One region of the Lysinibacillus sp. Y5S-8 genome, then DNA from elsewhere that is predicted to be linked to it. Evidence: a T-box and tRNA genes for the amino acid it is inferred to sense, from the RefSeq annotation. Region 1 holds a T-box; the other regions hold tRNA genes.
The links. The T-box of region 1 lies ahead of trpS (tryptophan--tRNA ligase). A T-box ahead of a tRNA ligase gene usually reads a tRNA of that ligase, here a tRNA-Trp.
Positions count from the first base shown of each region.

Region 2: it encodes a tRNA-Trp, which carries the amino acid that the T-box ahead of trpS (tryptophan--tRNA ligase) is inferred to sense. The anticodon was not compared.
Region 3: it encodes a tRNA-Trp, which carries the amino acid that the T-box ahead of trpS (tryptophan--tRNA ligase) is inferred to sense. The anticodon was not compared.

Region 1 covers NZ_CP145889.1:765,171-768,418, forward strand. Annotated here, with positions in the region: gene fabF (beta-ketoacyl-ACP synthase II) at 1-496, shown strand, start outside; gene V6670_RS03535 (hypothetical protein) at 603-824, shown strand; gene trpS (tryptophan--tRNA ligase) at 826-1,815, opposite strand; T-box leader at 1,932-2,154, opposite strand; gene spxA (transcriptional regulator SpxA) at 2,645-3,040, shown strand.
Region 2 covers NZ_CP145889.1:255,561-258,808, forward strand. Annotated here, with positions in the region: rRNA gene V6670_RS01155 (23S ribosomal RNA) at 1-1,372, shown strand, start outside; rRNA gene rrf (5S ribosomal RNA) at 1,439-1,554, shown strand; tRNA gene V6670_RS01165 (tRNA-Val) at 1,566-1,641, shown strand; tRNA gene V6670_RS01170 (tRNA-Met) at 1,668-1,742, shown strand; tRNA gene V6670_RS01175 (tRNA-Asp) at 1,746-1,821, shown strand; tRNA gene V6670_RS01180 (tRNA-Thr) at 1,831-1,906, shown strand; tRNA gene V6670_RS01185 (tRNA-Tyr) at 1,914-1,997, shown strand; tRNA gene V6670_RS01190 (tRNA-Trp) at 2,002-2,075, shown strand; tRNA gene V6670_RS01195 (tRNA-His) at 2,123-2,198, shown strand; tRNA gene V6670_RS01200 (tRNA-Gln) at 2,208-2,282, shown strand; tRNA gene V6670_RS01205 (tRNA-Lys) at 2,297-2,369, shown strand; tRNA gene V6670_RS01210 (tRNA-Arg) at 2,388-2,464, shown strand; tRNA gene V6670_RS01215 (tRNA-Pro) at 2,480-2,556, shown strand; tRNA gene V6670_RS01220 (tRNA-Ala) at 2,572-2,647, shown strand; tRNA gene V6670_RS01225 (tRNA-Ser) at 2,661-2,753, shown strand; tRNA gene V6670_RS01230 (tRNA-Phe) at 2,758-2,833, shown strand; tRNA gene V6670_RS01235 (tRNA-Gly) at 2,840-2,913, shown strand; tRNA gene V6670_RS01240 (tRNA-Ile) at 2,918-2,991, shown strand; tRNA gene V6670_RS01245 (tRNA-Asn) at 2,999-3,075, shown strand; tRNA gene V6670_RS01250 (tRNA-Glu) at 3,077-3,148, shown strand.
Region 3 covers NZ_CP145889.1:3,932,236-3,935,483, reverse strand. Annotated here, with positions in the region: rRNA gene V6670_RS19310 (23S ribosomal RNA) at 1-198, shown strand, start outside; rRNA gene rrf (5S ribosomal RNA) at 312-427, shown strand; tRNA gene V6670_RS19300 (tRNA-Asn) at 444-520, shown strand; tRNA gene V6670_RS19295 (tRNA-Ser) at 526-617, shown strand; tRNA gene V6670_RS19290 (tRNA-Glu) at 642-716, shown strand; tRNA gene V6670_RS19285 (tRNA-Val) at 732-807, shown strand; tRNA gene V6670_RS19280 (tRNA-Met) at 834-908, shown strand; tRNA gene V6670_RS19275 (tRNA-Asp) at 912-987, shown strand; tRNA gene V6670_RS19270 (tRNA-Phe) at 1,004-1,076, shown strand; tRNA gene V6670_RS19265 (tRNA-Thr) at 1,089-1,164, shown strand; tRNA gene V6670_RS19260 (tRNA-Tyr) at 1,174-1,257, shown strand; tRNA gene V6670_RS19255 (tRNA-Trp) at 1,271-1,344, shown strand; tRNA gene V6670_RS19250 (tRNA-His) at 1,357-1,432, shown strand; tRNA gene V6670_RS19245 (tRNA-His) at 1,468-1,543, shown strand; tRNA gene V6670_RS19240 (tRNA-Gln) at 1,561-1,635, shown strand; tRNA gene V6670_RS19235 (tRNA-Gly) at 1,640-1,714, shown strand; tRNA gene V6670_RS19230 (tRNA-Cys) at 1,723-1,796, shown strand; tRNA gene V6670_RS19225 (tRNA-Leu) at 1,843-1,923, shown strand; gene V6670_RS19220 (hypothetical protein) at 2,129-2,368, shown strand; gene V6670_RS19215 (GHKL domain-containing protein) at 2,641-3,248, opposite strand, start outside.

The sequences.
Region 1 (3,248 bases):
TGGCGCTAAAATCTATGCTGAAGTTTTAGGTTATGGTGCAACAGGTGATGCGCATCACATTACGGCTCCAGCTCCAGAGGGTGAGGGTGCAGCACGTGCAATGATGCAAGCATTGACAGATGGTGGAGTTGATCCATCACAAGTTGATTATATTAATGCACATGGTACTAGCACACCTTATAATGATTTATTTGAAACACAAGCTGTTAAAACTACTTTTGGTGATCATGCGTATAAGCTTGCTATGAGCTCCACAAAGTCTATGACAGGTCACTTATTAGGAGCAGCTGGTGGTGTGGAAGCGATTTTCACAGCATTAGCCTTAAAAGAAGGCATTTTACCTCCAACAATTAATTTAGTAGATCCAGATCCAGAATGTGATTTAGATTATGTTCCAAACGAAGCAAGAGAAGCAAACATTCAATATGCGATGAGTAATTCTCTTGGTTTTGGTGGTCACAATGCCAGTCTCCTATTCAAAAAATATGAAGCATAATATATAAACTTAAAAAAACGTCAGCCTAATTTAAACGGCTGACGTCTTTTTTTATAGTTTTGTGAATAAATGATAAGTAAGAAGAAATAGAAAGGATGCCTCTACTGTGTTTCGTCTCTTTTTATTTTTAGTAAGCTATGGCTTAATGATCCTCTCTGTAGGGAATCTCATATTGTATTTAAATTATCGAACATTAGGTTATTCCTGGAAGGTTGTTTTCAAATTTATTTTTCAAACAACAGAATTTTATATGGCGGTAGGAGCCTGCATTATCATTTGTGCTGTTGTGCTTGATTTAGGCTTTGATCGCTCCACAGACAAGCCATAAATTAGCGACGTGTGCGGCCGAGACCCATTGCATCTTCCATGCGTTTTAATGTAGCACTGGCAATCGCATTCGCCTTTTCAGCACCTTCATCTAAGATGACATCTAATTCAGAGGATTCTACTAAATGATAGAATTTTTCTTGAATTGGTGTTAGATGTTCGATAACAGCTGTTGCAACACCTTGCTTGAATCCACCATAACCAATTCCTTCATATTTTTTGACTAAATCTTCAATGGCTATACCAGAAATAGCCGATTCGATTGTCAATAAATTTGAGACACCTGGTTTATTTTCTACATCAAATGCAACAATACCATCAGAATCCGTAACCGCTGATTTAATTTTTTTCTCAATGTCCTTTGCCGTATCTAGCAAACGGATTGTCGCTTTCGTATTAGGGTCAGATTTACTCATTTTCTTTGTTGGCTCTTGTAAGGATTTAATACGAGCGCCTGCTTTTGGTAATTGAATTTCTGGAATTGTTAAAACGTCACCAAAGCGTTTATTAAAACGTTCTGCAAGGTCACGAGTTAGCTCGATATGCTGCTTCTGATCATCGCCGACAGGGACAATGTTTGTGTTGTAAAGTAGAATGTCTGCAGCCATTAACGGTGGATATGTTAAAAGAGCAGCAGAAACGCTTTCTTTACCATGTGATTTATCTTTAAACTGTGTCATACGTTCTAGCTCCCCGATAGACGCAACACATTGTAACATCCATCCTGCCTGAGCATGCGCTGGCACCTCTGATTGAATGAATAACGTAGATTTTTTAGGGTCGATGCCAGTAGCAATATAGGTAGCTGCCAGCTTACGAATGCTTTCACGTAATTCTTTAGGATCCTGGGCAACCGTGATCGCATGCTGATCAACAATACAATAAATAGCATTTCCTTCGTCTTGTAGTGCAGGGAATTGCTTGAATGCTCCTAAATAGTTCCCTAAAGTAACGATTCCTGTAGGCTGTACGCCTGAAAAAATAGTTGTCATTAAAAGTTCCTCCTCGAATTCAAATTCCATGATGGTTGTCAGCGGCGTTTTGCTCACTTTTCTACCTCACGATAAAGACAAAAAAACATCATGCGTCCTCATTAGATTTTTTCTAATGAAGGGACGAATGATGTTTTGAATCCGCGGTACCACCCAGCTTGCCTAAAAGGCCACTCAGCTTCGTAACGTGAAGGGACGAGCTCTGCTAATAGCTTCTAACAGCGTTCACAAAGCTAACTCGGAAGTCCATTCCACATGTCTCCACGATCTGTTTGCAGCAACCACAGACTCTCTAAACGTGAAATGAACATATGTACTACTCTTCGTCAGCGTTTTTCTCAATTTAAATTATTCAAATTGATTTGATTGCAAAGAATTATATTATAAAGATTCCATTGTGTAAAGTCAGACTTTTGACGGTGGTTTTTTTCGAGAAAAAATTATATGCTTTTTTTGTTGTGTAATTTTGTTATAAATATAAAATTTTTTATTAAAATTGTGTTTAGGTGTACACGTCAAATTGACAATTTTCTCGTTTAATCTTTTTAAATGAGAACAACTAAGATACATGCTTGGATGTTTAAAATGCACTGAAAGTGGGAATGTTAGTAGTAGCACATAAGATAGAAGGAAATACGCTTTATTAAAAGCTGTATAAAGAGACAGAATAATTCGTGACGGGTTCAGTCTTTTTTTATTGGAACTATATTCAAATACAGCTGAGTACTGTATAATGGTACTGTGTATTTTACTTTACATTAATTCTAATTTAACACTTTGGTTCTGGTTTATAGATAATGATTACAAAATGAAAGGATGTGTCAGAATGATCGTAACCCTATTTACATCACCAAGTTGTACCTCTTGTCGTAAAGCGAAAGCTTGGTTAGAGGAGCACGAAATTCCATATACAGAACGTAATATATTTTCTGAGCCACTAAGTATTAGTGAAATTAAAAAAATTTTACGTATGACAGAAGACGGGACAGATGAAATCATTTCTACTCGTTCAAAAATATTTCAAAAATTAAATGTGGATGTTGAAAGTTTACCACTACAACGTTTATATGAATTAATTCAGGAGTATCCTGGTTTATTACGCCGACCAATTATTTTGGACGAAAAACGTCTGCAAGTTGGCTATAATGAAGATGAAATTCGTCGCTTCCTACCTCGAAAAGTCCGAGCATATCAGCTTCAAGAAGCGCAACGAATGGTGAATTAAACCTACTCATTTTGAATAATATATATTGTAGATGTTACAAATGTGGAATGCATGTTGTGACATCTATTTTTTTATGTTTTACTTATGTAAAACCTTCTATATGAAGTATAATAATTGATAGGGAAAAGTCATATATTTCCGTAAAAGTATGTTAAACTTGATTTAAGTTAAATAGTTTACTACAATTTCAATAATTCAAATATCTTCT
Region 2 (3,248 bases), 510 kb from region 1:
GTAACGTTGAGCTGTGATGGCGAGTCCGTATGGACGAAGTTCCTGATTTCACACTGCCAAGAAAAGCCTCTATCGAGGTGAGAGGTGCCCGTACCGCAAACCGACACAGGTAGTCGAGGAGAGAATCCTAAGGTGTGCGAGAGAACTCTCGTTAAGGAACTCGGCAAAATGACCCCGTAACTTCGGGAGAAGGGGTGCTCTTGAGCGTGCAAGCGCATGAGAGCCGCAGTGAATAGGCCCAGGCGACTGTTTAGCAAAAACACAGGTCTCTGCAAAACCGTAAGGTGACGTATAGGGGCTGACGCCTGCCCGGTGCTGGAAGGTTAAGAGGAGTGGTTAGCGCAAGCGAAGCTGCGAATTGAAGCCCCAGTAAACGGCGGCCGTAACTATAACGGTCCTAAGGTAGCGAAATTCCTTGTCGGGTAAGTTCCGACCCGCACGAAAGGCGTAACGATCTGGGCACTGTCTCAACGAGAGACTCGGTGAAATTATAGTACCTGTGAAGATGCAGGTTACCCGCGACAGGACGGAAAGACCCCGTGGAGCTTTACTGTAGCCTGATATTGAATTTTGGTACAACTTGTACAGGATAGGTAGGAGCCAGAGATCTCGGAGCGCCAGCTTCGAAGGAGGCGTCGGTGGGATACTACCCTGGTTGTATTGAAATTCTAACCCATGCCCCTTAGCGGGGCAGGAGACAGTGTCAGGCGGACAGTTTGACTGGGGCGGTCGCCTCCTAAAAGGTAACGGAGGCGCCCAAAGGTTCCCTCAGAATGGTTGGAAATCATTCGTAGAGTGTAAAGGCACAAGGGAGCTTGACTGCGAGACCTACAAGTCGAGCAGGGTCGAAAGACGGGCTTAGTGATCCGGTGGTTCCGCATGGAAGGGCCATCGCTCAACGGATAAAAGCTACCCCGGGGATAACAGGCTTATCTCCCCCAAGAGTCCACATCGACGGGGAGGTTTGGCACCTCGATGTCGGCTCATCGCATCCTGGGGCTGTAGTCGGTCCCAAGGGTTGGGCTGTTCGCCCATTAAAGCGGTACGCGAGCTGGGTTCAGAACGTCGTGAGACAGTTCGGTCCCTATCCGTCGTGGGCGTAGGAAATTTGAGAGGAGCTGTCCTTAGTACGAGAGGACCGGGATGGACACACCGCTGGTGTACCAGTTGTCTTGCCAAAGGCATCGCTGGGTAGCTATGTGTGGACGGGATAAGTGCTGAAAGCATCTAAGCATGAAGCCCCCCTCAAGATGAGATTTCCCATTACGCAAGTAAGTAAGATCCCTCAAAGACGATGAGGTAGATAGGTTCGAGGTGGAAGTGTGGTGACACATGGAGCTGACGAATACTAATCGATCGAGGACTTAACCAAAAACGTTTGAAACATTCAATGCACGTTTATCCAGTTTTGAAAGAACAACTCTTTCAACTGAATAAGTGAAGTGATGATGGCAAAGAGGCCACACCCGTTCCCATACCGAACACGGAAGTTAAGCTCTTTAGCGCCGATGGTAGTTGGGGGCTTCCCCCTGTGAGAGTAGGACATCGCTTCGCTTATTTTTCGTGGAGGATTAGCTCAGCTGGGAGAGCATCTGCCTTACAAGCAGAGGGTCGGCGGTTCGAGCCCGTCATCCTCCACCATTATTTATACAACAGTATAGTATTATCGCGGGGTGGAGCAGTGGTAGCTCGTCGGGCTCATAACCCGAAGGTCGTTGGTTCAAATCCAGCCCCCGCAACCAAATGGTCCCGTGGTGTAGCGGTTAACATGCCTGCCTGTCACGCAGGAGATCGCCGGTTCGATCCCGGTCGGGACCGCCATTTTTTTTTGCCGGTGTAGCTCAGTTGGTAGAGCAACTGACTTGTAATCAGTAGGTCGTGGGTTCGACTCCTATCGCCGGCACCATTCCCTTGGAGGGGTAGCGAAGTGGCTAAACGCGGCGGACTGTAAATCCGCTCCTTAGGGTTCGGCGGTTCGAATCCGTCCCCCTCCACCATTTTAGGGGCATAGTTCAACGGTAGAATAGAGGTCTCCAAAACCTTTGGTGTGGGTTCGATTCCTACTGCCCCTGCCAGGTATTGAGGTACTCGTTCATATACAGCTGTTATAATTTATATAGTGGCGATTGTGGCGAAGTGGTTAACGCATCGGATTGTGGTTCCGACATTCGTGGGTTCGATTCCCATCAGTCGCCCCATTTTCAAATTGGGGTATAGCCAAGCGGTAAGGCAACGGATTTTGATTCCGTCATGCCTAGGTTCGAATCCTAGTACCCCAGCCATTTTTCTTTTTTACGAGCCATTAGCTCAGTTGGTAGAGCATCTGACTTTTAATCAGAGGGTCGAAGGTTCGAGTCCTTCATGGCTCATCGTTTTTAATGAATATTGCGCCCGTAGCTCAATTGGATAGAGCGTCTGACTACGGATCAGAAGGTTATGGGTTCGACTCCTGTCGGGCGCGCCAATAAATTTATGTTTTCGGAATGTAGCTCAGCTTGGTAGAGCACTTGGTTTGGGACCAAGGGGTCGTAGGTTCGAATCCTGTCATTCCGACCATTTTTTATGTTAAATGGGGCCTTAGCTCAGCTGGGAGAGCGCCTGCCTTGCACGCAGGAGGTCAGCGGTTCGATCCCGCTAGGCTCCACCAGTTCAATATTTTTGGAGGTATACCCAAGTCTGGCTGAAGGGATCGGTCTTGAAAACCGACAGGCGGGTAACACCGCGCGGGGGTTCGAATCCCTCTACCTCCTCCATTTTGGGTCAGTAGCTCAGTTGGTAGAGCATTAGATTGAAGCTCTAAGTGTCGGCGGTTCGATTCCGTCCTGACCCACCATTATTTGCGGGTGTAGTTTAATGGTAAAACCTCAGCCTTCCAAGCTGATGTCGTGAGTTCGATTCTCATCACCCGCTCCAAAATGGGCCTATAGCTCAGCTGGTTAGAGCGCACGCCTGATAAGCGTGAGGTCGATGGTTCGAGTCCATTTAGGCCCATCATTATTCCGAAGTAGCTCAGTTGGTAGTAGCACCTGACTGTTAATCAGGTTGTCGCAGGTTCGAGTCCTGCCTTCGGAGCCACGGCCCGTTGGTCAAGTGGTTAAGACACCGCCCTTTCACGGCGGTAACACGGGTTCGAATCCCGTACGGGTCATCAAGCATGTAGCACAAATATGTGTTACATGCTTTTTCTTTTATCAATAAATGACATAGTAGTAAAGAGTGAAAGCTACGAATCCGCTATCAATGGTTCA
Region 3 (3,248 bases), 1.5 Mb from region 1:
GCCAAAGGCATCGCTGGGTAGCTATGTGTGGACGGGATAAGTGCTGAAAGCATCTAAGCATGAAGCCCCCCTCAAGATGAGATTTCCCATTACGCAAGTAAGTAAGATCCCTCAAAGACGATGAGGTAGATAGGTTCGAGGTGGAAGTGTGGTGACACATGGAGCTGACGAATACTAATCGATCGAGGACTTAACCAAAATGTTTGAACCATTCAATGAACCGTTTATCCAGTTTTGAAAGAATAAAAAACATTATAATATACTTGTAATTTTGATAAAATATGCTATAATAAGTATTGTCTTTCAAATAGTCTAGTGATGATGGCAAAGAGGTCACACCCGTTCCCATACCGAACACGGAAGTTAAGCTCTTTAGCGCCGATGGTAGTTGGGGGCTTCCCCCTGTGAGAGTAGGACGTCGCTAGGCTATATACTAAAATCATTCCGAAGTAGCTCAGTTGGTAGTAGCACCTGACTGTTAATCAGGTTGTCGCAGGTTCGAGTCCTGCCTTCGGAGCCATTCTTGGAGAGTTGTCCGAGTGGCCGAAGGAGCACGATTGGAAATCGTGTAGGCGGTTAACACTGTCTCAAGGGTTCAAATCCCTTACTCTCCGCCAGCACTTTGATTTATTCCAAAAGTTGGCCCCTTGGTCAAGTGGTTAAGACACCGCCCTTTCACGGCGGTAACACGGGTTCGAATCCCGTAGGGGTCACCATTTAAATACCCAGATGGAGGATTAGCTCAGCTGGGAGAGCATCTGCCTTACAAGCAGAGGGTCGGCGGTTCGAGCCCGTCATCCTCCACCATTATTTTTACAATAGTATATGATTATCGCGGGGTGGAGCAGTGGTAGCTCGTCGGGCTCATAACCCGAAGGTCGTTGGTTCAAATCCGGCCCCCGCAACCAAATGGTCCCGTGGTGTAGCGGTTAACATGCCTGCCTGTCACGCAGGAGATCGCCGGTTCGATCCCGGTCGGGACCGCCATTTATTTTAATAACAAGGGTCAGTAGCTCAGTTGGTAGAGCATTAGATTGAAGCTCTAAGTGTCGGCGGTTCGATTCCGTCCTGACCCATCATGTTTTTTTGCCGGTGTAGCTCAGTTGGTAGAGCAACTGACTTGTAATCAGTAGGTCGTGGGTTCGACTCCTATCGCCGGCACCATGTATTCCCGGAGGGGTAGCGAAGTGGCTAAACGCGGCGGACTGTAAATCCGCTCCTTAGGGTTCGGCGGTTCGAATCCGTCCCCCTCCACCAGTTTTATTATTATAGGGGCATAGTTCAACGGTAGAATAGAGGTCTCCAAAACCTTTGGTGTGGGTTCGATTCCTACTGCCCCTGCCAATTAATTTTATGGCGATTGTGGCGAAGTGGTTAACGCACCGGATTGTGGTTCCGGCATTCGTGGGTTCGATTCCCATCAGTCGCCCCATTTAAAATAAAATTAATAAAAATCATAATATAATGGCGATTGTGGCGAAGTGGTTAACGCACCGGATTGTGGTTCCGGCACTCGTGGGTTCGATTCCCATCAGTCGCCCCATTTATATAATTATCTTTTGGGGTATAGCCAAGCGGTAAGGCAACGGATTTTGATTCCGTCATGCCCTGGTTCGAATCCAGGTACCCCAGCCATTTTGCGGAAGTAGTTCAGTGGTAGAACACCACCTTGCCAAGGTGGGGGTCGCGAGTTCGAACCTCGTCTTCCGCTCCAACTTCGATGGCGGCATAGCCAAGTGGTAAGGCACAGGTCTGCAACACCTTTATCACCGGTTCAAATCCGGTTGCCGCCTCCATATTTTAATTCGAATCGGTGTATCCGATTTTTTTTATCTCCATTATGCCGGTGTGGCGGAATTGGCAGACGCGCACGACTCAAAATCGTGTTCCTTTGGAGTGTCGGTTCGACCCCGACCACCGGTATCACTAGATTAATTTACGTTACGATTAAAAAGTTAAGAAAGCTCATAAACCTTGATATAACAGGGTTTATGAGCTTTTTGCATTGTTGATAATACGATAGAAAACGATAAGAATTGATTTTGTTTTACACAAGCTGTTATCCAAAAAGGGTTTTATGAAAGGTTGTAGAATTCTTTTAAATAATATGTTCTAAAGGGGGATGAAGATGGAGTTTAAGGATTATTTGATGCAGGAGTATAATATTAGCGAAAGTTCTGCAAAGGACTATGTAGGGCGTTTTAACGGTATTATCAATAGAGGATTGTATAATGGAGAAGATAAAATGACTAACACTCTAAAAGAAGCTATTGAAAAAGAATTTCCTAATTCAAAAAAACATTATTCCCTTACACTTGAAAGGTATATTAAATATAAAAAAGAGAATAAACTAAAAGCTCACGTGTAGAAAAACAAACGTAAGCTTATGACGAATTAGTTATACTTGTGCAATAGGAGATGTTAATCACTACTTATTATACATTTCTGTAAAAGTTTCGAATGCTATTTGATCATTTTCTTCAATTCTTTCTTTTAGAATGTGTGCATTTCGTTGAAAAACGGGTATTGAATACATATAACACTAGCTTCTCCTCCATTGATACAGCCTCCTATAAACAGAATATTTCTAGTTTGTAAAATTTGGAGAATTTTGGATAAAAGTGTTCATTCCATTCTACTTTAGCTGTTACATTCATCTTCTTTTTCATATACATTGAGTAAAAGTATACTTACGATATACTGATTATCTTGAATCCATTGATTATAAATTCCACCATGCTCTTCTACAATTCTTTTCACATTTTTAATTCCTATTCCCTCGAATTGTCTATTCTTTCGAGTTTGAAGCTCCGCAGTATCAAATACATTTGAAATTTCTATAAGTAGGTTCTGATCAAATTGTTTGATAAGAAGTGAAATTTCTTTTTCTTTAGAATTTGATAAACGTAAGACTGCGTTTATAGAATTATCTATTAAATTACCTAGCACAACTGCAAAAATATCAGTATCTAATTTAATCCTTTCAGGAAAGAAAGATTTAACGTTTAAAGTTATTCCATTGCTTTCAGCAATAGATATTTTTTCATTCAGAAGATAATTTAGCACGTAGTTATTTGTAAAATAATAATCAATGTGTTCGATTTTCTGTATCGAATTTTGAAGATATTTTTCAGCTCCAGCAGTATCTCCCTGACTTAACATACCCATTAGAACTACGTATTGATTTTTTAAGTCGTGCTTTATTGAATATAGTTTAGATTGTGAATCCTTTAGTTGTTTGAAAAATT